DNA from 3 places in the Citrobacter sp. LST-B2 genome. Region 3 is predicted to be linked to each of the others. Evidence: predicted binding sites of a transcription regulator. Region 3 holds the regulator's gene; each other region holds the start of a gene.
The links. Region 3 encodes CRP, which controls carbon source genes, mostly activating them, when cyclic AMP is high. Its sites were predicted from a motif close to ATGTGANNNNNNTCACAT; they were not measured.

Region 1 (9,827 bases), 1.7 Mb from region 3:
TAATGACGCCAAACTGTACGTCCCGGTCTCCTCTTTGCATCTGATCAGCCGTTACGCCGGAGGCGCAGAAGAGAACGCACCGCTGCATAAACTCGGCGGCGACGCCTGGTCACGCGCGCGACAAAAAGCGGCAGAGAAAGTGCGCGACGTGGCAGCCGAGTTGTTGGACATCTACGCCCAGCGCGCGGCAAAAGAGGGCTTCGCCTTCAAACACGATCGCGAGCAGTATCAACTGTTCTGCGACGGTTTCCCCTTTGAAACCACCCCCGACCAGGCGCAGGCGATTAACGCAGTACTTAGCGACATGTGTCAGCCGCTGGCGATGGACCGCCTGGTGTGTGGTGACGTTGGATTTGGTAAAACCGAAGTGGCGATGCGCGCCGCGTTTCTCGCGGTCGAAAACCACAAGCAGGTGGCGGTGCTGGTGCCAACCACTCTGCTCGCCCAGCAACACTTTGATAATTTCCGCGACCGTTTTGCCAACTGGCCGGTGCGCATCGAAATGCTTTCCCGCTTCCGTAGCGCCAAAGAACAGGCGCAGATCCTGGAACAGGTTGCCGAAGGGAAAATTGATATTCTGATCGGTACGCATAAACTGCTGCAAAGCGATGTGAAACTGAAAGATCTGGGGCTACTGATCGTCGATGAAGAGCACCGCTTCGGCGTGCGGCATAAAGAGCGGATCAAAGCGATGCGCGCCGATGTGGACATTCTGACGCTGACCGCCACGCCAATCCCGCGTACGCTGAACATGGCCATGAGCGGCATGCGCGATCTGTCGATTATCGCCACGCCGCCAGCGCGGCGTCTGGCGGTGAAAACGTTTGTTCGCGAGTACGATGCACTGGTGGTCCGTGAGGCAATTCTGCGTGAAGTGCTGCGCGGCGGGCAGGTCTACTATCTTTATAATGATGTCGAGAACATCCAGAAAGCCGCCGACAGGCTGGCGGAGCTGGTGCCGGAGGCGCGAATTGCCATTGGTCATGGGCAGATGCGCGAACGCGAACTGGAACGCGTGATGAACGACTTCCACCATCAGCGTTTTAACGTGCTGGTCTGTACCACCATTATCGAAACCGGGATTGATATCCCGACCGCCAACACGATTATTATCGAGCGTGCGGATCACTTCGGTCTGGCACAGTTACACCAGTTGCGCGGCCGCGTAGGACGTTCACACCATCAGGCGTATGCCTGGCTGCTGACGCCGCATCCCAAAGCGATGACCACCGACGCGCAAAAACGCCTGGAAGCGATTGCCTCGCTGGAAGACCTGGGGGCGGGCTTTGCGCTGGCGACTCACGATCTGGAGATCCGCGGCGCAGGTGAACTGCTCGGGGAAGAACAGAGCGGTTCGATGGAAACCATCGGCTTTTCGCTGTATATGGAGCTGCTGGAAAACGCCGTCGATGCCCTGAAGGCCGGACGCGAGCCATCGCTGGAAGATCTCACCAGCCAGCAAACTGAAGTCGAACTGCGTATGCCGTCGCTGCTGCCGGACGATTACATCCCGGACGTGAATACCCGCCTGTCGTTCTACAAGCGTATCGCCAGCGCGAAGAGCGAGAATGAACTGGAAGAGATCAAAGTGGAGCTGATCGACCGCTTCGGTCTGCTGCCCGATCCGGCGCGTACCCTGCTGGATATCGCCCGCTTGCGTCAACAGGCGCAGAAGCTGGGTATCCGCAAACTGGAAGGCAATGAGAAAGGCGGCACTATCGAATTCGCCGAGAAGAACCATGTTAACCCAGGCTGGCTGATTGGACTGCTGCAAAAACAGCCGCAGCACTTCCGTCTTGACGGGCCGACACGACTGAAGTTCATCCAGGATCTGACCGAGCGGAAAACGCGGATGGACTGGGTGCGTCAGTTTATGCAGCAACTGGAAGAAAACGCCGTAGCGTGATTGAGTGGTGCCGGATGGCGGTTGCGCCTTATCCGGCCTACACATCGATTCCTGGCCGTAGGCCTGATAAGCGCCGCGCTATCAGGCAAGGTTCCGCGATCTTTACAACTCTTTGCACTTCCCTTGCATTTTAAGACACGCCGCCCCGCCATAATTATTATTGGATTCTTCTGGCATAATAACCCTTTGATTTGTGATGATAATGAACAAGATGCGACTTTCCCGCTGGCTGGCCTTTTTTGCGCTCGCCGCCAGCATTACGCTTGCGCTTCCCGCACAGGCGAATACCTGGCCTCTTCCTCCGCCTGGCAGCAAACTGGTTGGGGAAAATAAGTACCACGTTGTTGAAAATAACGGAGGTTCGCTGGAAGCCATCGCGAAAAAATATAACGTCGGTTTTCTCGCGCTGTTGCAGGCGAATCCCGGCGTGGATCCCTACGTTCCCCGCGCGGGCAGCGTGCTGACCATCCCCTTGCAGACGCTGCTACCGGATGCTCCGCGTGAAGGCATTGTTATCAATCTGGCTGAACTGCGTCTCTACTACTACCATCCGGGGAAAAATTCGGTCACCGTCTACCCTATCGGCATTGGCCAGTTGGGCGGTGATACCCTGACTCCAACGATGGTCACGACCGTCTCCGACAAGCGCGCCAACCCAACCTGGACGCCGACGGCGAATATCCGTGCCCGCTATAAAGCGCAAGGAATTATCCTTCCGGCGGTGGTGCCTGCCGGACCGGATAACCCGATGGGACACCATGCCATTCGCTTAGCGGCGTATGGTGGCGTCTATCTGCTGCATGGCACCAACGCTGATTTCGGTATCGGCATGCGCGTCAGTTCTGGCTGTATCCGCCTGCGTGATGGCGATATTGAGACCCTGTTCAGACAGGTTACACCGGGCACCAAAGTGAATATCATCAATACCCCGATCAAAGCCTCGGTTGAGCCGGACGGGACGCGGCTGGTCGAAGTCCACCAGCCGCTGTCGAAAAATATAGATGATGACCCGCAGGTTCTGCCTATCGTATTGAACAGCACTCTGCAATCGTTTAAAGATTCCGCACAGACGGACGCGGCGGTGATGCAGCATGTGATGGACGTTCGCTCCGGGATGCCGGTCGATGTCCGACGCCATCGCGAGGTGGATCAGCAGTCGATGTAACGATTCCGGACATGAAAAAGCCCCGCTGAAATACAATCAGCGGGGCTTTTTTTATCACGTTATTTTGCAGCAGCAGGCATCAATGAGGGTTAATGCTTATTTATAAATTACCGCGGTACCGTGCAGGTTGTTTGGACCCGTCACAGAAGTAATGCGGAATGATTTCGCCCCCATGGCATCCGCTTTCTGCGCCAGTTCGTCCTGCAATGAACTCAGGTTAGTCCCTGCATTTGCAGAGATGGTGCCGACTTTTTGCTGACCGGCAGGCGTGGACTGAACTTCTACAGCCGCGAAGCTTGCGAATGACAGTGAACTCAGAACAGCAGCAGCGATGAGGGTTTTTACGTTTTTCATAATAGTGACCTTTTGCAGATGATTGGGCGTCGTAAGCATTTACTTAACGATCGATAGATAAATGATAGATGTGATCCAGGTCACACGTCAACTCATTTTTTATAACGATCGTTATATAAAAACAAAAGCACTTATCTTTCATACAACTAAGCAGAAAAACTTTTTCTCACGAATGCGCTGGAGCCTGTGCGGGTTTATTTTTATAATGGTTGCTCACTAAGCCCATTAAGGTACAACGGCATCATGACAACTGAATCGACAGGTTGTGTTAAAAAAAGCCGTGGCCGACCAAAAGTGTTCGACAGGGAAGCCGCGCTTGATAAGGCCATGACACTCTTCTGGCAGCACGGTTATGAAGCAACATCGCTTTCTGACCTTGTTGAAGCGACGGGTGCGAAAGCGCCAACGCTGTATGCGGAATTCACCAATAAAGAGGGTCTGTTCCGCGCGGTGCTGGACAGATACATCGCCCGCTTCGCGGCAAAACATGAAGCGCAGTTATTCTGCGAAGAGAAAAGCGTTGAAGCGGCACTGGAGGATTACTTCACCGCAGTGGCAACCTGTTTCACCAGCAAAGACACCCCCGCTGGCTGCTTTATGATTAATACCTCCGCGACGCTTGCCGCCGCGTCACGCGATATTGCGCATACGGTGAAATCACGTCACGCCATGCAGGAACAAACCCTGACGCAATTTCTTCGTCAACGGCAGGAACGCGGCGAGATCCCGGTGCACTGCAATGTGCAATATCTTGCCGAGTATCTGAGCTGCATTTTGCAGGGGATGTCCATCAGCGCCCGGGAAGGCGCCAGTTTCGACAAGCTGCAGCAAATCACCCACACTACCCTACGCCTGTGGCCTGAACTGCTGAAGACCTGATCGCTTTGTTGACCGGGAAACGTCATTTCCCGGTCCTTCCACACCATGATTCCCGCATAATAACTAATGTTATCACTGAGTTAGGTTCACTTTTTTGTAAAAAAACATTGATAATAACAATTATTATCAGCAATATTCGCATTTGATTTTGTATCTGTTTCACAATGTAACAGCCGGCTACGACCGGTGAAAACCTTCACCTGCACAGATATTTTCAGAAAGGAATGCGAATGAATAAGCGTCTTTGGGTTCTCAACCCTGTCCTGTTAGCCTTGACTCTGCCCGCTGCGGCGGCGCAAACAGAAGAAGAAAACCTCATCGTCAGCGCTAACCGTAGCCAGAAAACCGTCGCCGAGATGGCACAGACCACCTGGGTCATTGAAGGCCAGGAGATTGAACAACAGGTTCAGGGCGGCAAAGAGTTCAAAGACGTGCTGGCGCAACTGATTCCGGGCATCGATGTCAGCAGCCAGGGACGTACCAACTACGGAATGAACATGCGTGGTCGTGCGATTGTCGTGCTGATCGACGGCGTACGCCTGAATTCTTCACGTACCGACAGTCGTCAGCTGGATTCTATCGATCCCTTTAACATCGCCCACATTGAGGTCATTTCAGGCGCAACCTCGCTATATGGCGGCGGCAGTACCGGCGGCTTAATCAACGTTGTGACCAAAAAAGGCCAGCCGGACCGCCAGGTTGACCTTGAACTGGGCAGCAAATCGGGTTTTAACAACAGCAACGATCACGACGAGCGCGTTGCCGCCGCGGTCAGCGGTGGAACGGATCGCGCGTCTGGTCGACTGTCCGTAGCCTATCAGCGCTTTGGCGGCTGGTACGACGGTAACGGTGATGCCCTGATGCTCGACAACACGCAAACCGGCCTGCAGCACTCCGATCGTCTGGACGTAATGGGGACCGGCACCCTCGATATCGATGACAACCGCCAGATACAGTTGGTCACCCAGTACTATAAGAGTCAGGGCGATGAAGATTACGGGTTATACCTGGGCGAAAACATGTCCGCCGTTACCGGTAGCGGCACCGCCAGCACACGCAGCGGACTGAGTTCAGACCGTATTCCGGGGACGGAGCGCCATCTGATCAGCCTGCAATACTCTGACGCTGACTTCTTCGGCCAGAATCTGGTCAGCCAAATCTATTACCGCGACGAGTCGCTAAAGTTCTACCCCTTCCCGACGCTCAGCAAAGGTCAAGTGACCAGCTTCTCGGCGTCGCAGCAGGATACCGACCAGTTCGGAGCCAAAATCACTCTCAACAGTCAGTTGATGGACAACTGGGAGCTGACGTGGGGCGTCGATGCGGATCATGAAACCTTCGACTCCAACCAGAAGTTCTTCGATCTGGCCTGGTCTGTGCCGTCAGGCGGGATGGACAATCGCACGGCCTACACGACCGGACGTTATCCCGGATACAGCATCACCAACTTCGCTCCGTTCCTGCAAAGCAGTTACGACATTAACGACATCTTCACTCTGAGCGGTGGTGTGCGCTATCAATGGACAGAAAACCGCGTTGATGATTTCGTGGGTTACGCGCAGCAACAGGGGATTGCCAACGGTTTAGCAAGTTCTGCCGATGTCATCCCTGGCGGCAAAACCGATTACGACAACTTCTTGTTCAATGCCGGGCTGTTGGCGCATCTCACCGAACGCCAGCAGACTTGGTTTAACTTCTCCCAGGGCGTTGAGCTACCGGATCCCGGGAAATACTACGGCAACGGCACTTACCAGTTGGTGGGCGATCATTACCAGCTCCAGCGCAGCGTGAACGTGGCGGATTCGCGTCTCGAAGGGATCAAGGTCAATTCGTATGAGCTGGGCTGGCGTTATACCGGCGATAATCTGCGTACCCAGCTGGCGGCGTACTATTCGACGTCCGATAAGTCGATTGTGATTAACCGTAGCGATATGACGATCCGCGTGGAACCTGACGATCGCCGGATTTACGGCGTGGAAGGCGCGGCGGATTACTTCATCCCTGACACTGACTGGAGTCTCGGTGCGAACTTTAACGTCCTGAAATCTGAAGTGAAAAAGAACGGGAAATGGGAAAAATGGGACGTAACGCTCGCGTCGCCGTCCAAAGCCACCGCCTGGGTCGGCTGGGCGCCCGAGCCGTGGTCGCTGCGGGTTCAGACCCAACAGTCGTTTGATCTCACCGATGCCAGCGGCAACAAGCTGGATGGCTATAACACCGTGGACTTTATTGGCAGCTATCAACTCCCGCTGGGCAAACTGACCTTCAGCATTGAAAACCTGCTGGATGAAGATTACACCACCCTGTGGGGACAGCGCGCGCCATTGCTGTACAGCCCAACCTATGGCAGTCCATCGCTGTACGAATATAAGGGCCGGGGTCGCACCTTTGGTCTGAACTACGCCTTAACTTTCTGATAAAAAAAGCCCCTCAGCCTGAGCGAATGAGGGGCTAACTTACAGAGTACCGCTTTTTTACGCGTTGTTATTCAGAATCAGCTGGCCGTTATTATCCAGCGGGATCTGTGTGCCGGGATCTTTATCCATGCGAATCTTGCCCTGCTGGTCGCCAATCTTATAGGTGACATCGTAACCGAGCATTTTTTCCGACTTGTCATAGACGGTTTTGCAGCGCTGCTGCGTGGACGTATAGGTGTCGTTTTCCTGCATCGAGCCCTGGATCTGGTTACCGGCGTAACCGCCCCCCAACGCCCCGACCACCGTTGCCACATCCTTACCTCGTCCGCCGCCGAACTGATGACCAATCACGCCACCGGCAACCGCGCCCAGCACTGAACCGGTAATGCGGTTCTCATCCTGGACAGGCTTGCGATGCGTCACCGTCACGTTGCGACACTCCTGCCGCGGCGTCTTAATCGTCTCTTTGATAGGTGTTGCAGAAACCACCTGAGCATACTGTGGGCCACGATCAAACACGTTAAGACTGGCAACCGCCGCCACACCCAGCGCAGCAGCTACGCCAATCCCTATACCCGCCAACATCGATTTATTCACGGGAGATCCTCCTTCTTTGCTATTGGTTACAATTTTGCAACCAATGCAATAAGAAGCCCATCAGACTGCGGATGAAAATATCGTTGGTCGTCGTTAAAACAGGATGATTCAGAGAACTCTGAAGGAAGAGGCAGAACGGAGAAGGCACTCAGCACCGCCCACGGGCGATGCTGAGTCAGGCGGGATTAATGCAGTTTCAGACGCGGGCGGATCACACGGTTAATGCTGCCCACCAGCATCATCAGACCGGTTTTAAAATAGCCGTGCAGTGCGATCTGGTGCATACGGTACAGTGAGATGTAGACGAAACGAGCAATACGCCCTTCCACCATCATCGACCCTTTGGTCAGATTGCCCATCAGACTGCCGACGGTCGAGAAGTTGGAGAGCGACACCAGCGAGCCGTGGTCTTTGTACTGATATGCTTTCAGCGGCTTACCGTTCATCTGCGCCAGAATATTGTTCATCGCACAGGTCGCCATCTGATGCGCAGCCTGAGCACGTGGCGGCACAAAGCCCCCTTCCGGACGCGCACAGGAAGCACAGTCGCCAATCGCGTAAACATCAGGATCGCGGGTGGTTTGCAGCGTCGGTTCGACCACCAGTTGGTTAATCCGGTTGGTCTCCAGACCGCCAATCTCTTTCATAAAGTCCGGCGCTTTGATGCCCGCCGCCCAGACCATCAGATCGGCTTCAATATATTCACCGTCTTTAGTGTGCAGGCCGCCCGCATCCGCGCTGGTCACCATCGTCTGGGTCAGTACGCGAACGCCGAGTTTCGTTAATTCGTTATGCGCCGCCGAAGAAATACGCGGTGGCAGTGCAGGCAGAATACGTTCACCGGCTTCCACCAGCGTCACGTTCAGCGCGTCGTTGGTCAGTCCTTTGTAGCCGTAGCTGTGCAGCTGTTTCACTGCGTTATGCAGTTCCGCCGACAGTTCTACGCCCGTCGCGCCGCCACCGACAATCGCAATATTCACCTTACCGTTCGCGCCCAGATTGGCGGAATACTTCAGGAACAGGTTCAGCATTTCCTGGTGGAAACGACGCGCCTGATGCGGGTTATCAAGGAAGATACAGTGTTCTTTCACGCCCGGCGTGTTGAAGTCGTTGGAGGTGCTACCCAGCGCCATCACCAGCGTGTCATAGGCAATTTTGCGTTCAGGCACCAGCAGCTCACCTTTCTCATCGCGCAGTTCTGCGATAGTGATGGTTTTCGCTTCGCGATCGATGTTCATCACCGAGCCCAACTGGAACTGGAAGCCATGGTTACGGGCATGCGCCAGATAGCTCAGCGCGTCCACGCCTTCATCCAGCGAACCGGTCGCCACTTCGTGCAGCAAGGGTTTCCACAGGTGGCTGTGGTTTCTGTCAACCAGCGTAATTTTCGCTTTTTTCTTGCGACCCAGCTTGTGTCCCAACTGCGTCGCCATTTCCAGCCCGCCAGCTCCCCCGCCGACAATCACGATCTTTTTCAATGGTGTAGTCAACGTGACCCCCTTAAAATGATTAACCAATTGTTAATTAAACGTTATAAACATAGCCTTTAATTAACAACAAGTTACGACAATGAAAATGTCCTTCGAGAGTGAGAATAACACATGCGGTGCATTGGTCATACCAAAATTGATGTGTATCAAGTTTTGCTGCTGAAAAGATAGACAACGCCAGAAAAACAGGCAAAAAAAACCAGCCCGAAGGCTGGCTTGATTCGACAATTCTGACAGACAAGGGGTCAACCCAGGGTCTTAAACGCTTTGATGCGCTGCAAGTGCGGCGAAATATTCTTAAACTTATGTGTCTGCTCTTCATCCCACACGATCTCATAGAAATGGTGTAGCTCTTCTGACGACCGTTGGCTGTTCAGGGCTTCGTCATGACGCGAGAGAATAACCAGGCAACGATCGCGATTCTTCTCGCGGAAGTTGGTCACGCACTTAGTGGCGATATCGGCATACTCTTCCGGACGATCGATCTTGCCTTCCATGTTCTCATACGGGAACAGGTTCGGATTAAACACCACCTGGCGAACATCGCAGAGAAAACCAATGCGTTCTGCCCAGTAGCCGCCGAGGCCAACGCCGCAAATCAACGGTCGCTCATCAACATTAAGCTGCAACATTTTGTCCACTTCTTTCAGCAGATGCTGCATGTCATGTTTCGGATGACGCGTGCTGTAGCTTATCAGTCTGACGTCCGGGTCGATAAACTGCAGCTGCAAGACTTTTTCGTGGTTTCCCGGACTGTTAGAGTCGAAACCGTGTAAATAGATAATCATCGCATCCTCACCAAACGTGCGTTAATGACCTGCTTTCTCTTCCTGCCAGCGTTCATGTAACTGGTTGAGCTGCGCGCTGACGGTTTTCCAGCGTGCCGAGTCCATCAGTTCCTGACGCGAAAATGAACCTTTATGATACAAACGTGTAACACGCTCTGCATTGATCGGCGACAGATTATCTAACACACTGACTGCCCCTTTACGATTATTGCAGACCAGAATCATATCACA
Region 2 (9,827 bases), 650 kb from region 3:
TTTTCCATAACGATTTCAAAGATTCAAACATAGCGATCCCCCGCCCTGATGGACAACAGGGCAACAAAACATCATTTATTAATAACGGAGTTATTTAAATAACGCGATCTTTTCCATTAATACCTGGGTGACGGCATTATTTGCCGGAATTAAAAACTTACGTACGCTGTCATTCACTTTGCCTTTCTCAAAGGTATTTTTACACTGGTCGACCCACTGTACGTTCATTTCCGTGCCGACATTCACTTTATTAATGCCTTCAGTGACGGCCAGGCGCATATCGTCATCACTCACCCCCGTTCCCCCGTGTAATACCAGTGGAACACCGGTCGCGGCGCTGATCTCTTGCAGCCGCTGATGTTGAATCTGTGCCTTGCCGGTATACAGGCCGTGTACCGTCCCCACCGACACCGCCAGCATGTCGACTCGCGTTTCCTCAACGAAGCGTTTGGCATCTTCTACCGTCGTAAAGCAGATATCCTCTGCCGCCACTGCTTTACCATCCTCTGAGCCACCAATAGCCCCAAGCTCGCCTTCCACCGTAATATTGCGCGGTCTGGCCATCTCCACCACGATGCGGGTATTACCGATATTCTCTTCCAGTTCCAGGTGCGAGCCGTCATACATGACCGAGGAAAATCCGGCATTCATCGCCGTCTCAATGGCGCTGATATCAGAGCAGTGATCCAGATGCAGACAGGTCGGGACATTCTCGCTCTCTGCCAGCGAACGCACCGCATCAACCAGCAGGCGATAACCCAGATATTCTGCCGTCCCGGTTGAAATCTGAATCATTAACGGGCTATTCGTTTTTTGCGCCGCTTTAAAAAACGCAGGCAGCATTTCAATACAGTGCAGGTTAAAGGATCCAATCGCTTTGAAATTTCTTTCCTGGCCGATTTTTAGGATCTCGTTGAAATTATACAGACTCATGAACATTTTCCCCTTTTGGCTTAGCGGATTTACCGTTTACGAACCATGCCAGTGCGGCAACAAAAACAATGAACAACGCGACAAACAGCCAGTTATTCTGGAAGGCGTGGCCTAAAACGAGGCCGGAACTGATGACGTCAGAATCGCTGAACGTGACGCCGGTGAAACCGTAGGTTTCCAGCATCGGCACCAGAATCGCAGGCAGGAAGGTGATGAACAGCCCGTGAACTACGCCGCCGATCATCGCGCCACGACGGCCGCCCAGCGCGTTGCCAAAGACGCCCGCGGTCCCCCCGGCGAAAAAGTTAGTTAGCAGACCCGGCAGGATCATCGCCAGACCAAACATCGGGAACACCAGCATACCGATGATGGAACCGACAGTGGTCGCCAGGAACCCAACAATCACCGCGTTGGGGGCATAAGGGAACAGAACCGGGCAATCCAGCGCGGGCTTTGCATCCGGAACGATACGCATAGCGATACCGCGAAATGCCGGAACCAGTTCGTTGAGCAGTAAGCGCACGCCGCTGTAGAGCACGAAGACACCGGCCACAAACTGAATGGACTGCATGAAGGCATACATCAGATAGTTCACGCCGCCGGAGAACTGGGCGATATATTCCGGACCCGCCGCCAGCGCCGGAATGAGGTACATCGGCACCATCACTACCGCCATGGCGAGATAGGTATCCTGTAAGAACTTGAAATTATCGGGTAATTCAAGGTCTTCCGTGGAGCGAGATCCTTTGCCCACCACTTTAGCCACCGCCGCCTGCACGAGATAGCCAATAGTACAAAAGTGCCCCAGCGCTACATCATCCGAGCCGGTGATGCGCCTGACCACCGGTTGCGCCAGCGCAGGCATCAGCACCGCCATCACGCCGCCAAAAACCCCGCCGGTCAGAATCAACGGCAGTCCGGTGAGCCCCGATTTATAGCCAATGACCGCGCCAATGGTCGCCATCCACAACAACGCTTGTCCGGTCAGGAAGATGTATTTCAGCGGTGTCAGACGCGCGATGATGATATTGACGGCAAAAATCACCATCAGGGTTAACGCCACTTCTGAGCCCAACTCACGGTTAGCTAACCCGGCGATGGCAGCCACATCGGTAATGTAGCCCTTCATACCAAATCCCTGAGTAAAAATATCGTTCAGGAAGGTCAGTGTGGCGACAATAATATTGATCCCGGCCATCATGATTAAAAAACCGAGCAGCGTTTTAAACGTCCCCTCTGCGGTTTTTCCCGGTGATTTCTTTTGTAGGATCAGTCCGAGCATCGCGATAAAGGCGATTAATATCGACGCCTGACCGAGCAAATCTTTAACGATGAATTCAACGAAGCTATTCATAATGAGCTACCTTCAGATTCCGCTCTTTTAAAAACGCGACGATTTTGGCTTCAATTTCGTCTTTGTCCGTGAGCTTATTCAGAACCACGACCCGTTTAATTTCTTCTTCACTGGCATCAGCCGTTAAGATGTCAGCAAAGGTTTTTTGCGTCAGGATCATGTCAGATTTAAACGCCCCTGCTTCAGATACCGTGGTATGTTCGATATGCGCAGGAATTTCCAGTTTCTTTAAAACCGCTTTCGCCGTCATTTCAATAGCAAAACTTGAACCGAGGCCGCAGCCACATACGCAAAGAATTTTCAGCATGTAAGGTCTCCTCAAATAATATTGAGTTGTTTGGCAAGTTTGTAATGATGTCCTTCTGTATCGACCAGACGTTTTTTCATACTTACGAGATCAATCGGAATAGGTTTATTGCTTTGATTTATAATAATCGCTTTATTTTTCATCCCTGACTGGATGCATCGAACCACTTCGCTCGCCATGATGGTGCCCTGATAAATTTCTTCACAGGTCGGATCGCCATTACGTAAACCGTAACCAACAATCGTTTTACGAATGCGCTCGCCAATACGTGGTTCGAGCTGTTTTATCATGGTGTCAATCGCCCCCTGAAAACCGGGAGAATATTCTCTGGTGTAGCCTTCTGAACACAGAATAATCACGCTATTCTGGACGGTCAGTTTTTGACTTACCCGTTCCGCTAAGGCATCAAGCGACATCTGGCATTCCGGAATCAGGGCGATATCCGCATTGCATTTAATTGCGGATTGCAGCGTTAATTCACCACAATACCCCCCCAATAATTCCACCATAAACACACGACCAGGTAGCGCTCTGCCCGTATTTCGTAAACGAGAAACCTCCTTAATAATCTGTTCACAGGCGGTCGAAAAACCAATCGTATAATGACTGCCATAAACATCATTATCGATAGTCATCCCCACGCCAAAACAATTAATATCAAATTCGCTCAGGGTATTGAGAAACTGTAAACTGCCGTCACCGCCCGCCATAATTAACACATCAATGTGCAGCGACTTGAGTTTTCTGGCGATCGTTTCATATTCGCTACGCTGCAACTTACGGGTCGTTCTTCCCGAGGTAATGAGAGGTATTGCCGCGATAGAAAAATCGACCAAATCGCGCCATGCCACGTCATGATGATTTTTCTCCAGCAAGCCGGGAATACCACCATTAAATAAGGTAATTTTTGCATCCGCGAGTCGGGCAATCTGGAATATGAAATTATTTATTCCAGACACATCGCCCCCACTAATGACAATACCAATTTTCATTGCGTTTCCTCCGAAGCACCCGTGGAAACATTTTTCCCTGACTTCAAGTCCGCTATTTGCAATGAAGATCACATTATGCTGATAAATTCAGAGGCGAGTAATATTGACAGACTGATTGCATGGTCAATTTTTGTGATACCAATCACATATAAAAGTGAAATTTATCAAAGCGTGATTTTTTAATTCCGTTAATTATCATTTAGTTAATTGAAGCCCCCCTCATCCTTTTTACGCACCCCTATTCTGTACGTTATATCGAGTTTATAAAAAGAGAGAAATGTGAGAAATATCGCATTTTTTTGCGTCCGGGAGGTTTATCAGCGCATTATTTCTTTCTGCGTCGCGTTGCAAAATGTGGCCTTGTGCACAAAGCCTGTTGATGCTTAGCCCACATTATGTCACTCCGCTCAGACATATTGCCGCTCATCTCAATACGAAAGCATCGTTAAAATCGTAGAAAAGAGGTTTTAACGGAGTCTCTCTATGTCAGTGCTTACGGTACGTTGTATTGACCTGAATATTCAGGGCAACAGCACTTATTCCATTCTGAAACAACTCGCGGAAATGGCGTTTAGGAATGGCGCGATCACCGATCGCCAGTTGTTTTTACAAACGCTGCTGATGCGGGAAAAACTGCATTCTACCGGATTCGGATCAGGTATCGCTGTGCCCCATGGCAAAAGCGCCTGCGTAGAACACCCCTTTGTACTGTTTGCCCGTAAAACTCACGGAGTGGACTGGCAGTCCAGCGATGGCGAAGCCGTTAACTGTTGGATCTGCCTCGGCATACCGCAAACCGGCGAAGACGATCAGGTCAAAATCATCGGCACCCTGTGTCGCAAACTTATCCATCAGGATTTCATCAATCAACTGAAGCAAGGTGACGCCACTCGGGTACTGACTTTGCTCAATCAGACCTTAACTTCATAAGGAAGCGGCTATGGAGTCATCCTTACGTTTAGTAGCAATCACCAACTGTCCTGCCGGCATCGCCCACACTTATATGGTGGCCGAAGCGCTTGAGCAAAAAGCACGCTCGCTCGGTCATACGATTAAAATCGAAACCCAGGGGGCAAGTGGTGTAGAAAACCGCCTGACGCAGGATGACATTGCCGCCGCCGATTACGTGATTTTAGCCACCGGGCGTGGCTTAAGTGGTGACGATCGGGCGCGATTTGCCGGGAAAAAAGTCTATGAGATCGCCATTTCCCAGGCGCTAAAAAATATCGACCAGATTTTCACACAGTTGCCTTCTCATTCGCAGATGTTTACCGCAGATAGTAGCGTTAAACTCGGTAAACAGGATGTCCAGCAAGGCAGTGTAATGAGCCACCTGATGGCGGGGGTTTCCGCTGCGCTCCCGTTTGTGATCGGTGGCGGTATCCTGGTCGCCATCGCGAATATGCTGGTGCAGTTCGGCTTGCCGTATACCGATATGTCGAAGGGTGCGCCGTCATTTACCTGGATTATCGAATCCATCGGCTATCTGGGCTTCACCTTTATGATCCCCATTATGGGGGCGTATATCGCGTGGTCGATTGCCGACAAACCCGCATTTGCCCCGGCGTTTCTGGTCTGCTATCTGGCTAACGACAAAGGATTGCTCGGCACCCAGTCTGGTGCTGGTTTTCTCGGCGCGGTGGTACTGGGTTTGGCAATCGGCTATTTCGTGCTGTGGTTTCGCAAAGTCCGTCTCGGCAAAGCGCTCCAGCCGTTGCTTGGCTCGATGCTAATCCCATTCGCCACTTTGCTGGTGTTTGGCGTGCTGACGTATTACGTTATTGGTCCGGTGATGTCGGATCTGATGAGCGGCCTGCTGCACTTCCTGAACACGATCCCCCCGTCCATGAAAATGGGCGCCGCCTTCCTCGTTGGCGCGATGCTGGCATTTGATATGGGTGGGCCCATCAACAAAACCGCATGGTTTTTCTGCTTCTCACTGCTGGAAAAACATATCTATGACTGGTACGCCATCGTCGGCGTAGTGGCGCTAATGCCTCCCGTCGCGGTAGGCATTGCCACGTATCTGACACCCAAACTGTTTACCTCACAGGAGAAGGCCGCCGCGAGCAGCGCGATTGTGGTCGGCGCCACTGTCGCCACCGAACCCGCAATTCCTTATGCCCTGGCCGCACCGCTGCCAATGATTACCGCCAATACACTCTCCGGTGGTATTACCGGAATGCTGGTGATCGCTTTCGGAATCAAACGCCTCGCGCCGGGATTAGGTATTTTTGATCCGCTGATTGGCCTGATGTCGCCGGTAGGCTCCTTTTACCTGGTGCTGGCTATTGGCCTCGCACTGAACATTGCGTTGATTATCATCCTGAAAGGGCTGTGGCTGAGACGCAAGACCGCGCAACAGGAACATGAACATGAACATTAAGTTACTTCAGCAATTATGCGAAGCCAGCGCGGTCAGTGGCGATGAACAAGAAGTGCGTGCAATTCTCATCAATGAGCTGGAATCCTGCGTGGATGAAATGACGTTTGACGGCCTCGGCAGTTTTGTTGCTCGTAAAGGTCATTGTGGGCCAAAGGTGGCAGTCGTCGGTCATATGGATGAAGTCGGCTTTATGGTCACACATATCGACGATAGCGGTTTTCTGCGTTTTACGACAATTGGGAGTTGGTGGAGTCAGTCGATGCTGAACCACCGGGTCACTATTTGTACACGCAAGAGATTTAAAATCCCTGGTGTTATCGGTTCCGTTGCACCGCATGCCCTCACCGAAAAACAGAAACAGCAACCACTGACATTTGACGAAATGTTCATTGATATTGGCGCAAGCAGCCGCGAAGAGGTAGAAAGGCGCGGTATTGCGATCGGTGACTTCATTAGCCCAGAGGCGAACTTTGCCTGCTGGGGCGACGACAAAATCGTCGGCAAAGCACTGGATAATCGTGTCGGCTGCGCCCTGATGGCAGAACTTTTGCAGTCCGTCGATAATCCGAATATCACCCTCTATGGCGTGGGCAGTGTGGAGGAAGAGGTGGGGCTGCGCGGCGCGCAAACCTCAGCAGAACACATCAGGCCCGACGTGGTTATCGTCCTGGATACTGCTGTTGCTGGTGATGTCCCTGGAATCGACAACACCAAATACCCATTGAAACTGGGTGAAGGTCCAGGGCTCATGCTGTTTGATAAACGTTATTTCCCAAATCAACAGCTGGTCGCTGCATTAAGGACGAGTGCAGAAAACAGTGGCGCCCCTTTACAGTTCTGTACCATGAAAACCGGAGCAACAGACGGTGGACGCTACAATGTGATGGGTGGCGGGCGCCCCGTCGCAGCACTCTGTTTGCCCACCCGCTATCTGCATGCCAATAGCGGCATGATTTCTGCAAAAGATTATGATGCATTGTTTACGTTAGTCCGTGAGCTGCTGACTTCATTGACGGCAGAGCAGATCAAAACTTTCACCGACTTTCGCCGGGTGATCTGATGCTCAGTGAACGCCAGTTAACGCTTGTCGACCTTCTTGAACAACGGCCTAACTCACTCAGCGAGCTGGCGCGGCAAACTGGCGTTTCAGGTAGAACAATCCTGCGCGATATTGATTACATCAATTTTACCCTCAGCGGGAAAGCGCGCATTCAGCCTGGTGGCAGTGCGGGTTACCAACTGGACATTATCGACCGGCGCAGCTTTTTTCAGCTTTTACAACGCCATGATAACGACGATCGTTTGCTGGCACTTCTGCTGCTCAATACCTTTACCCCCCGCGTACAACTGGCTTCTTCGCTTAATTTGCCGGAAACCTGGGTCGCAGACCGTCTGTCGCGACTGAAGCAACGCTATGAGCGTGCATTTTGTCTTTCCAGCCGCCCCGGTGTGGGCCATTTCGTTGATGAACCAGAAGAAAAACGGATTGTCCTGCTGGCGAATCTGCTCAAAAAAGACCCGCTGTTAATTCCTCTCCCCGGCGTGACGCGAGACACTGTCGAACGACTTACCAGCGCATGTGAACATCTTCTTGCTGAGTTCCCACTGACGTCGGGTGAATACCTCGCCAGTCTGGTGCTGGCGGTCTATGCACTGCGTAATCAACTCTCGGGCACATGGCCTGAATGTCGGCATACAGTGTTAAAAAATGCCGTAGAACAGGGCGGGATCTATCTTGGCGAGAACGCGTTCAAAACGCTGCACGGACTGCTGGATAAACAGCAACAACAGGCCATGACCCTGTCTGCCGATACCGTGATTGCTTTACTACAACGCGTACCTGGCGTCGCCACTTTGAACCTTATCGATACGCAACTGGTTGAAAATATCACGGGTCACCTGCTGAGATGCGTTTCGGCCCCCGTTTGGGTACCGGAACATCGCCAGAGCAGCATGAATAACCTGAAAGCGGCCTGGCCCGCTGCATTTGACATGAGCCTGCGCTTCATTGCGCTACTGCGGGAACAGTTAGAAATTCCGCTGTTTGACAGTGATCTGATCGGGCTCTATTTCGCCTGTGCGCTGGAGCGGCACCAAAATGAGCGTCAACCCATCATTTTATTATCCGATCAAAATGCGATTGCCACCATAAATCAGCAGGCTATTGAACGTGATGTATTGAATTGTCGGGTGATCATTGCACGCACTCCCAGTGATGTGTACGCGATAAGACAAGAAGTTGATCCCCTGTTGATCGTCAATAACAGCCACTATTTATTGGATGACTCATTAAAAAATGTCCTGACTATTAAAAATATTATTTCCGCAGTCGGGTCCGAACAAATCAAAAATTTTCTTGCCACGGCGTTTATTCGTCAGCAACCGGAGCGCTTCTTCTCTGAGCCGGGCAGCTTTCACTATATGAATCTCGCCGACGAAACCTGGCATCACATTACCCATCAGATTTGCGACAAACTCGTGGCGCAGGAACATATCACCCGTGATGAAGCACTGCGGATATGCGCCCGCGAAGATGAAGGCGAAAACCTGATTATCAATCATCTGGCGATCCCCCACTGCTGGAGCGAACAGAAGCGTCACTTTCGCGGGTTCTTTATTACTCTGGCGCATCCCGTACAGGTCAATAATGAACCGGTCAGCCATGTACTGATTGCTTGCGCTGCCGCTGACGCACGTCACGAATTAAAGATCTTCAGCTATCTGGCCAGCGTGCTGTGTCAGCATCCCGCCGAAACCATTTGTGAGTTAACGGGATATGACGCGTTTATGTCGTTGTTAAAACAATAATGACAGACACAAAAAAAGCGCCTCAAGGGCGCTCTTTCGACAATGGAGATGAACTTATTTCAGCAGTTCCGCCGTCATGTGCACGCGGTTACCGGTGTAAGCCTGAGTGATTTTATAGGAGCTTGCACCAGCCTGTTCAGCCTGAGCGGCGATTTTTGCTTCAGCACTTTCCAGAGTAGAACCGGTCGCGGTCACAGACTGGGCAGCAAAAGAACCGAAAGAGGTAGCGAGAGCGATAACTGCGACAAAAGTTTTGATGCTTTTCATGATATAAACCCTTTAACTTAGTTGTTTAAGTAAGGCACCGTGCCTTGATGTGATAAATAATAGGCCGTTACTCAGACAACTAAAAGCGGAAGGATTTGCCCGTCTCATTCAAATTAATTGAATCAAAATCACTCAGCGATTAAACGCTGCGGATGAGTATAAATGGTCGCCCTGCCTGGCTTACAGAACCCCACCAGCGTCAGATTGCAGCGCTCAGCGACTTCCACCGCCAGCGTGGTGGCAGCAGAGACCGCAAACAGAATCTCAACGCCGCACATCGCAGACTTCTGCACCATCTCATAGCTTGCGCGACTGGAAACCAGCGCCGCTCCCGGCACCCAGCTTTCGCCTTCGGCGGCACGGCGCCCCAGCAGTTTATCCAGCGCAACATGCCGACCGACATCTTCATGTCCGCCCGCCAGTTCACCCGATGGCATCACCCACGCCGCAGCGTGCGTACACCCGGTGAGCTGCCCCACAGGCTGAAAATCTTTCAGATGTCTTAATGCGTGATCAAGTCTGGAGAGGTTAAAAGTCTGGGTGAACGGCAGCGGCTGCACCGGTTTACCGATGTCATTGAGCTGCTCAACCCCGCACACGCCACAGCCGGTGCGTCCGGCCAACGCGCGACGGCGCTCTTTCAGCCCCATAAAACGGCGACTGGAAAGCTCGATCTGGACTTCAAGTCCATTACAGGAGGGAACCACATCCATGCCATAGATCTCGCGCGGGCTGTCAATGATCCCCTCAGACAAGGAAAAACCGACTGCAAAATGTTCC
Region 3 (9,827 bases):
ACCTGCGGCTTATCATCCTCAACCCACGGCATTTCATCTTCTTCATCCGGGCCGTTAAGCTGGCGGGATAGCCATTTATCGATAAGCTTCATCAGCATCGGCGTGGTCATCATCGACAACGTGACGGTCACCAGCAAAAGCGCCATCTGATCGCCCTGAAACAACCGCTGCGACGACGCGGTTGAGAACAGCACAAAAGCGAACTCTCCGCCCTGGCTCAACACGCCCGCAAACTGCATTCTTTCAGAACCGCGCAGGCCGTACAGTCGCGCCAGCAGATAAAGCACCAACGTTTTGACCGCCACCAGCACCCCCACGCTTGCCACAACCCACAGCAGATGGGTATACAGCACGCCCAGATTGAGTGACATCCCGACAGAAATAAAGAAGAGACCCAGCAGCAGTCCTTTAAACGGATCGATCGCGGTTTCCAGCTCATGCCGATATTCGCTTTCCGCTAACAGCACCCCGGCGATAAACGTGCCGAGCGCCATCGACAGCCCCAGCGCATCCATAAACAATGCCGATCCCAGCACCAGCAGCAGCGTGGCGGCGGTAAACACTTCACGCACGCCGGAGGCGGCAATAAACCGGAACACCGGACGCAGCAGATAGCGTCCACCAATCAGCATGCCAGCAAACGCCAGCACCTTCATACCGATCTTCATCCAGTCAAAGTCTTCATCGGCCGAACCGGCTAACAGCGGTACCAGCGCGAGCGCCGGGATCACCGCCAGATCCTGGAACAGCAAAACCGAAAAGCCCAACTGCCCGGATTCGCTGCGATTCATCCCTTTTTCGCGCATCAGTTGTAGTGCCATCGCAGTGGAAGACATTGCCAGGCCTATCCCGCCGACGACCGCCGCAGGCCACGAGAAATCGGTCAACATTAGCAGTCCGGCCAACAGCGCCGCACTCAGCAGAACCTGCGCCGCACCCACGCCAAAGATAGAACGCCGAAGCTGCCAGAGCTTCGACGGGTTCAGCTCCAGCCCAATAATAAACATCAGAAACACGACGCCGAGTTCAGAGAAGTGGAGAATCTCATCTACGTCGCTGATGAACCCCAGCCCCCACGGACCAATAGCAATCCCCGCAAGCAAATAGCCCAATACCGCGCCAATCCCCAGCCGCGATGCCAAAGGCACCGCAGCCACCGCCGCGAAGAGAAACAGCACTCCTGCCAGCATTAAATCGGAACCTTCCATCAGCGGCCTCCCACAGGAACGGGATGAGCAAGCCAGTCGCCATACGCTTTTGCATGGCTTTCCAGCTCCTGCGCGCTTTGTCGTCTGGCCCAGTAGATAATAATGGGACTCAACCAGTGCATCCGGCACATCCCTGCCGTCAGTTCGAATGGCCGTAGTACATCGCTCATCGGATAGCGATTCAGCGCGTCATAGCGATAGGCGCTCTCCGGTTCCCCGGTTGTTATCACGCTCCGCCAGTACTTTCCCGCTAACTGATTTCCCCCGGGGCCGCTGGCAAAGCCACGGCTCAATACGCGGTCCAGCCACTCTTTCAGCAACGCCGGACAGCTATAGGTGTACAGCGGATGCTGAAACACGATCACGTCATGCTCACGCAGTAGCGCCTGCTCATGCGGGATATCGATAAAAAAATCAGGATAGTGCGCGTAGAGATCGTGCACCGTAACGTTGCTGAGCTGCGTGGCCGGCTTAAGCAGTACCCGGTTAGCCACCGAGTCCTGAGATTCCGGATGGGCATACAGCAGCAAGACCTTTGCTGGCTGAGACATCATCCCCCTCCCGGTTTATTTCTGTTTTTGTGTATCGTCGTCGTTTTGGGCTACCATTGCGGCCCGGTGCGGAAAATGGCCCACACCTTACATTATCATAATGATAAATTAACATAGTCTGAACATACGGCGCCTTATGATTGTTTTCTCCTCGTTACAAATTCGTCGCGGCGTGCGCGTCTTACTGGACAATGCCACTGCCACCATCAATCCGGGCCAGAAAGTGGGCCTGGTGGGTAAGAACGGCTGCGGGAAATCTACCCTGCTGGCATTGCTGAAAAATGAAATCAGCGCAGATGCCGGCGGTTTTAGCTTTCCCGGTAGCTGGCAGCTGGCGTGGGTGAATCAGGAAACACCAGCTCTGCCCCAGCCCGCGCTGGAATATGTTATTGACGGTGACCGCGAATATCGTCAACTGGAAGCCCAGTTGCATGACGCTAACGAACGTAACGACGGACACGCCATTGCCACCGTCCACGGCAAGCTGGATGCCATCGACGCCTGGACCGTACGCTCCCGTGCAGCCAGCCTGTTGCATGGTCTCGGTTTCTCTAATGAACAACTGGAACGTCCAGTCAGCGACTTTTCCGGCGGCTGGCGTATGCGTCTCAACCTGGCTCAGGCGCTGATTTGTCGCTCCGATCTCCTCCTGCTCGATGAACCAACCAACCACCTCGATCTGGATGCGGTTATCTGGCTGGAAAAATGGCTAAAGAGCTATCAGGGCACTCTGATTCTGATCTCTCACGACCGTGATTTCCTCGATCCGGTTGTGGATAAAATCATTCATATCGAACAGCAAACGATGTTCGAGTACACCGGCAACTACAGCGCGTTTGAAATTCAGCGTGCCACGCGTCTGGCCCAGCAACAGGCGATGCATGAAAGCCAGCAGGAGCGCGTGGCGCATCTGCAAAGCTATATCGATCGCTTCCGCGCCAAAGCCACGAAAGCAAAACAGGCACAGAGCCGTATTAAGATGCTGGAACGCATGGAGCTGATTGCCCCGGCGCATGTCGATAACCCGTTCCATTTCAGCTTCCGCGCGCCGGAAAGCCTGCCGAATCCGCTCTTGAAGATGGAGAAAGTGAGCGCCGGTTACGGCGAACGCATCATTCTGGATTCAATCAAACTGAACCTGGTGCCAGGATCGCGTATTGGTTTGCTGGGACGTAACGGTGCGGGTAAATCCACGCTCATTAAACTGTTGGCGGGCGAACTCGCGCCGGTGAGCGGTGAAATTGGCCTGGCAAAAGGCATTAAGCTCGGGTATTTCGCCCAGCATCAACTTGAGTATTTGCGCGCGGATGAGTCGCCGTTGCAGCATCTGGTGCGACTGGCGCCACAAGAACTGGAACAGAAACTACGCGATTACCTGGGTGGCTTCGGCTTTCAGGGCGATAAAGTCAGCGAAGAGACGCGTCGTTTCTCCGGCGGTGAAAAAGCGCGACTGGTGCTGGCGCTGATCGTCTGGCAGCGTCCGAACCTGTTGCTGCTCGATGAACCGACTAACCACCTTGATCTCGACATGCGCCAGGCATTAACCGAAGCGCTGATTGAATTTGAAGGCGCGCTGGTGGTCGTATCGCACGACCGCCATTTGCTGCGCTCCACAACCGACGATCTGTATCTGGTGCATGACCGCAAGGTCGAGCCGTTCGATGGCGATCTGGAAGATTATCAGCAGTGGCTGAGCGATGTGCAGAAGCAGGAAGGCCAGTCCGACGAGACGCCAAAAGAGAACATCAACAGCGCGCAAGCGCGTAAAGATCAGAAGCGTCGGGAAGCTGAACTGCGGACGCAAACCCAGCCGCTGCGTAAAGAGATCGCCCGTCTGGAAAAAGAGATGGAGAAGCTGAACGCACAGCTGGCGCAGGCAGAAGAGAAGCTGGGTGACAGCGAACTTTACGACCAGAGCCGCAAAGCCGAGCTGACGGAATGTCTGCAACAGCAGGCCAGCGCCAAAGCCGGGCTGGAAGCGTGCGAACTGGCCTGGCTGGACGCCCAGGAACAGCTTGAGCAGATGCTGAGCGAGTAACGGTGATGACACACGTAATCCTTCACGACCCAGAGATGCCAAATGGCAGCAGTGACGAATTTCGCCCGATGCGCGGTATCAGTAACTGCCATCTACAGACCATGTTGCCGCGTTTGATCCGCCGAAAGGTGAATTTCGACGCCCACTGGCAGCGTCTGGAATTGCCCGACGGCGACTTTGTCGATCTGGCATGGAGTGAAGATCCGCATCAGGCGAAGCACAAGCCGCGCCTGGTGGTCTTTCATGGTCTGGAAGGCAGCCTGAACAGTCCGTACGCACATGGCCTGATTGAAGCGGCAAAGAATCGTGGCTGGCTTGGCGTGGTGATGCACTTTCGCGGTTGCAGCGGCGAACCGAATCGCCTGAACCGTATTTATCACTCCGGTGAAACCGAAGACGGAACCTGGTTCTTAGGCTGGTTGCAGCGGGAATTTGGCCACGCGCCGACGGCCGCCGTAGGCTATTCGCTCGGCGGAAATATGTTGGCATGCCTGCTGGCTAAAGAAGGGAAAAACATCCCGCTTGATGCGGCGGTCATTGTCTCGGCTCCCTTTGTACTGGAAGCATGCAGCTATCATATGGATAAAGGCTTTTCCCGTATTTATCAGCGCTATCTGCTCAACCTGCTGAAAGCTAACGCATCGCGCAAGCTGGCGGCTTATCCAGGCTCGCTGCCGGTGAGCCTGGCGCAGTTGAAGTCCCTGCGCCGGATCCGTGAGTTTGACGATCTGATCACTGCCAAAATTCACGGCTTCGCCGATGCTATCGACTACTATCGTCAGTGCAGTGCCATGCCCTTGCTCAGCGACATCGCCATTCCGACGCTGATCATTCACGCGAAAGACGACCCGTTTATGGATCATCATGTGATCCCCAAAGCAGAAGATTTACCGCCGCAGGTGGAATATCAGTTAACCGAACATGGCGGGCACGTTGGATTTATTGGCGGGACGCTACGTCGGCCAGAAATGTGGCTGGAATCGCGCATCCCTGACTGGCTGACACCGTATCTGGAGGTCTAATCATGCAAATCCCCTGGCAGGACCTTTCCCCCGAGACGCTGGACAATCTGATCGAAAGCTTTGTGTTGCGCGAAGGTACCGATTATGGTGAACATGAACGTACCCTTGAACAAAAAGTCGCCGACGTCAAACGCCAGTTACAGTGTGGCGAAGCGGTGCTGGTGTGGTCTGAGTTGCACGAAACCGTCAATATCATGCCGCGCAAGCAATTTCGCGAATAACCCGCACGCTATCGGCCGACTATAATAAAAAATCAATTTATTGATGGAGTTAACATGTCTGCCAAACATCCGGTGATTGCGGTAACAGGATCCAGCGGCGCGGGGACCACCACCACCAGCCTCGCGTTCCGTAAAATTTTTGCGCAGCTCAACCTGCGCGCAGCCGAGGTGGAAGGCGACAGTTTTCACCGCTATACCCGTCCGGAAATGGATATGGCGATCCGCAAAGCACGCGACGCCGGACGCCACATCAGCTATTTTGGCCCCGACGCCAATGACTTCGGTCTACTGGAGCAGACGTTTATCGAGTACGGTCAGACGGGCAAAGGCCAGTCGCGTAAATATCTGCATACCTATGATGAAGCCGTGCCATGGAATCAGGTACCGGGGACGTTTACCCCGTGGCAACCCCTGCCGGAACCCACTGACGTATTGTTCTATGAAGGCCTGCACGGCGGCGTCGTCACGCCCCAGCATGAGGTCGCAAGACATGTTGATCTCCTGGTCGGCGTGGTCCCCATCGTTAACCTGGAGTGGATCCAGAAGCTTATCCGCGACACCAGCGAACGAGGCCATTCTCGTGAGGCGGTGATGGATTCGGTGGTGCGTTCGATGGACGACTATATCAACTACATCACGCCGCAGTTCTCCCGCACCCACATTAACTTCCAGCGCGTTCCCACCGTCGACACCTCGAACCCATTCGCGGCCAAAGGCATTCCGTCACTGGATGAGAGCTTTGTCGTGATTCATTTCCGTAATCTGGAAGGAATCGATTTCCCCTGGTTGCTGGCGATGCTGCAGGGGTCATTCATTTCCCACATCAATACATTGGTGGTACCCGGCGGCAAAATGGGGCTGGCAATGGAACTCATCATGTTGCCGCTGGTGCAGCGACTGATGGAAGGCAAGAAGATCGAATAAACGATGGGAAGTGCGCGATGGCGCTACGCTTATCGAGCCTACAAATCAGGGATCTGTAGGCCGGACCAGGCGCTAGCCGCCATCCGGCGACAGGAAAAATTACGCCGCAATCACTTCATATGAATGGGTAATGTTGACCGCTTTTCCCAGCATCAGCGCCACAGAGCAGTACTTCTCCGCTGACAGGTCGACCGCACGCGAAACGGCGGCATCTTTCAGATCGTTACCGGTGACAATAAAGTGCAGATTGATGTGGGTGAACAGGCGTGGCGCCTCTTCGCGACGTTCTGACGTCAGTTTCACTTCGCAGTTCGTCACATCCTGACGGCCTTTTTGCAGGATAGAAACCACGTCAATGGCGCTGCAACCGCCCGCTGCCATCAACACCATTTCCATCGGGCTCGGCGCTTTATCACCAGAGTTACCGTCCATCAAAATCTGGTGTCCGGAAGCCGACTCACCAAGGAAGGTTAACCCCTCAACCCATTTAACACGCGCTTGCATATTTTTTAACTCCAGTGCGTCAATTTTCCTGACAGATTACGCGTACATAACATTTCTCGCAACGGAAGGCGACCTCCGTCATGCTGAAGCGAGACACCAGGAGACACACGGCTAAAGCTATGCTAAAACAGTCAGGATGCTACAGTAATACATTGATGTACTGCATGTATGCAGAGGACTTCACATTAAAGGCTGCAGTGAGTTTTTGACAGCCTCTTCCCAGGACGCGGGAAGCACATTTTTGCAACCCCAGAGACAGCGGCATTTTTTGGCTCTGGAGACAGCTTATAACAGAGGATAATCGCGCATGGTGCTTGGCAAACCGCAAACAGACCCGACACTTGAATGGTTCTTGTCTCATTGCCACATTCATAAGTACCCGTCCAAGAGCACGCTGATTCACCAGGGTGAAAAAGCAGAAACGTTGTACTACATCGTTAAGGGCTCAGTGGCAGTGTTGATTAAGGATGAGGAAGGCAAAGAAATGATCCTTTCTTATCTGAATCAGGGTGATTTTATTGGCGAACTGGGCCTGTTTGAAGAAGGCCAGGAACGTAGCGCATGGGTTCGGGCGAAAACAGCGTGTGAAGTGGCTGAAATTTCTTACAAGAAATTCCGTCAGTTGATCCAGGTGAACCCGGATATTCTGATGCGCCTCTCTTCCCAAATGGCTCGCCGTCTGCAAGTCACTTCAGAGAAAGTCGGTAACCTGGCCTTCCTCGACGTGACCGGTCGTATCGCCCAGACTCTGCTGAATCTGGCGAAACAACCTGATGCGATGACTCACCCGGACGGCATGCAGATCAAAATCACTCGCCAGGAGATTGGCCAGATCGTTGGCTGCTCTCGCGAAACCGTTGGTCGTATTCTGAAGATGCTGGAAGATCAGAACCTGATCTCCGCTCACGGTAAAACGATCGTCGTTTACGGCACTCGTTAATCTCATCGGAAATGACGCGCTACCCGCTAGCGCGTCATTTTTGTTTTGCCAATGTGGCGCAGACTGATTTATCACCCAGAAATCAATTATGCACTACGTCAAACGCTGGTGCTCTGTTTGCCCGTGGCCGTCGGACTGATCATCGGGCAGTTACATCTGGGCCTGCTCTTCTCTCTCGTTCCCGCCTGCTGCAACATTGCCGGGCTTGATACTCCGCACAAACGCTTTTTCAAACGTCTGATTATCGGTGCGTCGCTGTTTGCCGGCTGTAGCCTGATCATGCAGCTACTGCTGGCGCAAGCGGTGCCGTTACCCCTGATCCTGACCGGCCTGACGCTCACGCTCGGCGTCACCGCTGAATTGAGCTCCCTTCACGCGCGTTTGCTTCCGGCCTCGCTGATCGCGGCGATTTTCACACTGAGCCTGGCAGGAAATATGCCGGTCTGGGAACCGCTGCTGATCTACGCGCTGGGCACGCTGTGGTATGGCTTGTTTAACTGGTTCTGGTTCTGGCTCTGGCGCGAACAGCCGCTGCGCGAGTCGCTGAGCCTGCTGTACCGGGAACTGGCGGATTACTGCGAAGCGAAATACAGCATGCTGACCCAGCATACCGACCCGGAAAAAGCCCTGCCGCCGCTTCTGGTGCGCCAGCAGAAGGCCGTCGACCTCATCACCCAGTGCTATCAGCAGATGCACATGCTGTCGGCGCATCACAATAATGACTATAAGCGGATGCTGCGCGCCTTTCAGGAAGCGCTGGATCTGCAGGAACATATCTCCGTCAGTTTGCATCAACCGGAAGAGGTGCAAAAGCTGGTCGAGCGCAGTCACGCGGAGCAGGTGATACGCTGGACGGCGCAAACGGTCGCCGCTCGCCTGCGCGTACTGGCGGATGACATTCTGTATCACCGGCTGCCGACGCGGTTCACCATGCAAAAGCAGATTGGCGCGCTGGAAAAAATTGCTCATCAGCATCCGGATAACCCCGTCGGGCAGTTCTGTTACTGGCACTTCAGCCGTATCGCCCGCGTACTGCGCACCCAGCGACCATTGTACGCCCGCGATCTGATGGCCGATAAGCAGCGTCGGCTACCGCTGCTGCCGGCGTTGAAAAACTACCTCTCGCTGAAATCTCCGGCGCTCCGCAGCGCCGGGCGGATCAGCGTCATGCTCAGTATCGCCAGTCTGATGGGAACCGCGCTGCATCTGCCGAAGCCTTACTGGATCCTGATGACGGTGCTGTTTGTGACACAAAACGGTTACGGCGCCACCCGCGTGCGTATTCTGCACCGTTCGGCGGGAACGCTGGTGGGGCTGATTATCGCAGGCGTAACACTGCACTTTCATATTCCTGAAGGATATACGCTGGCGCTGATGCTGGTGATCACCCTGGTCAGCTATCTGACCATCCGCAAAAACTACGGCTGGGCGACCGTGGGATTTACCGTCACGGCGGTGTACACCCTGCAACTCCTGACGCTGGACGGCGAACAGTTCATCATTCCGCGATTTGTCGACACGGTGATAGGCTGCCTGATTGCGTTTGGCGGCACCGTTTGGTTATGGCCACAATGGCAGAGCGGACTGTTGCGTAAAAACGCCCATGATGCGCTGGAGGCCGATCAGGAAGCTATTCGTCTGATTCTGAGTGACGATCCGCAGGCCACACCGCTGGCTTATCAGCGTATGCGCGTCAATCAGGCGCACAACACGCTGTTTAACTCACTGAATCAGGCGATGCAGGAGCCAGGCTTTAACACGCACTATCTGGCGGACATGAAGCTGTGGGTGACGCACAGTCAGTTTATCGTCGAACATATCAATGCCATGACCACGCTGGCGCGTGAGCATACGATGCTGACGCCGGAACTGGCGCAGCGATATCTGCAATCGTGCGAAATTGCCATCCAACGCTGTCAGCAGCGGCTGGAATACGACGGGCCGGGCAGTTCGGGGGATGTGAATATTCTGGAAGCGCCCGAAGCGCTCACCCACGGCCCCTTAAGCACGCTGGAACAGCATCTGCAACGCGTGCTGGGGCACCTGAACACGATGCATACTATCTCGTCTGTCGCATGGCGTCAGCGGCCGCACCATGGGATCTGGCTCAGCCGCCGGTTACGGGATATGCGGGGTTAACACGGATTGCCGGATACGCGCGTTATCAGCACCAGGCCTGATAAACGCCGCGCCGTCAGGCACACCGTTAACCGATAACCTTCGCCACAGCCTGTGCAAAACGCTGCATCCCTTCGTCGATATCCGCCTCTTCCACCACCAGCGATGGGGCAAAGCGCATCACATCAGGACCGGCATTCAACACCATCACACCCGCGTCGGCTGCCGCATAGAGGAAATCACGCGCACGCCCTTTGTATTGTGATTTCAGCTCGGCCCCAATCAACAGCCCCATACCGCG

Region 1: the regulator CRP is predicted to act here: its motif matches at 3,494-3,511, upstream of bhsA (multiple stress resistance protein BhsA).
Region 2: the regulator CRP is predicted to act here: its motif matches at 3,864-3,881, upstream of ACQ0PY_RS23500 (6-phosphofructokinase).

What each region holds. Positions count from the first base shown of each region.
Region 1 is NZ_CP192598.1:2,128,579-2,138,405, reverse strand. It holds gene mfd (transcription-repair coupling factor) at 1-1,906, shown strand, start outside; gene ldtC (L,D-transpeptidase LdtC) at 2,106-3,071, shown strand; gene bhsA (multiple stress resistance protein BhsA) at 3,168-3,425, opposite strand; gene comR (TetR family copper-responsive transcriptional repressor ComR) at 3,669-4,304, shown strand; gene ACQ0PY_RS10190 (TonB-dependent siderophore receptor) at 4,535-6,721, shown strand; gene ACQ0PY_RS10185 (glycine zipper 2TM domain-containing protein) at 6,779-7,318, opposite strand; gene ndh (NADH-quinone dehydrogenase) at 7,504-8,808, opposite strand; gene ycfP (alpha/beta hydrolase YcfP) at 9,054-9,596, opposite strand; gene nagZ (beta-N-acetylhexosaminidase) at 9,618-9,827, opposite strand, start outside.
Region 2 is NZ_CP192598.1:4,879,948-4,889,774, forward strand. It holds gene ACQ0PY_RS23480 (hypothetical protein) at 1-31, opposite strand, end outside; gene ACQ0PY_RS23485 (class II fructose-bisphosphate aldolase) at 91-933, opposite strand; gene ACQ0PY_RS23490 (PTS sugar transporter subunit IIC) at 920-2,287, opposite strand; gene ACQ0PY_RS23495 (PTS sugar transporter subunit IIB) at 2,280-2,594, opposite strand; gene ACQ0PY_RS23500 (6-phosphofructokinase) at 2,606-3,586, opposite strand; gene ACQ0PY_RS23505 (PTS fructose transporter subunit IIA) at 4,070-4,516, shown strand; gene ACQ0PY_RS23510 (PTS fructose-like transporter subunit IIBC) at 4,527-5,972, shown strand; gene ACQ0PY_RS23515 (aminopeptidase) at 5,962-7,032, shown strand; gene ACQ0PY_RS23520 (putative frv operon regulatory protein) at 7,032-8,780, shown strand; gene ACQ0PY_RS23525 (YdgH/BhsA/McbA family protein) at 8,835-9,047, opposite strand; gene fdhD (formate dehydrogenase accessory sulfurtransferase FdhD) at 9,176-9,827, opposite strand, start outside.
Region 3 is NZ_CP192598.1:431,844-441,670, reverse strand. It holds gene kefB (glutathione-regulated potassium-efflux system protein KefB) at 1-1,208, opposite strand, end outside; gene kefG (glutathione-regulated potassium-efflux system ancillary protein KefG) at 1,208-1,759, opposite strand; gene ACQ0PY_RS02010 (ABC transporter ATP-binding protein) at 1,896-3,797, shown strand; gene ACQ0PY_RS02005 (hydrolase) at 3,803-4,819, shown strand; gene ACQ0PY_RS02000 (YheU family protein) at 4,822-5,040, shown strand; gene ACQ0PY_RS01995 (phosphoribulokinase) at 5,095-5,964, shown strand; gene ACQ0PY_RS01990 (OsmC family protein) at 6,064-6,468, opposite strand; gene crp (cAMP-activated global transcriptional regulator CRP) at 6,776-7,408, shown strand; gene ACQ0PY_RS01980 (YccS/YhfK family putative transporter) at 7,460-9,547, shown strand; gene argD (bifunctional acetylornithine/succinyldiaminopimelate transaminase) at 9,615-9,827, opposite strand, start outside.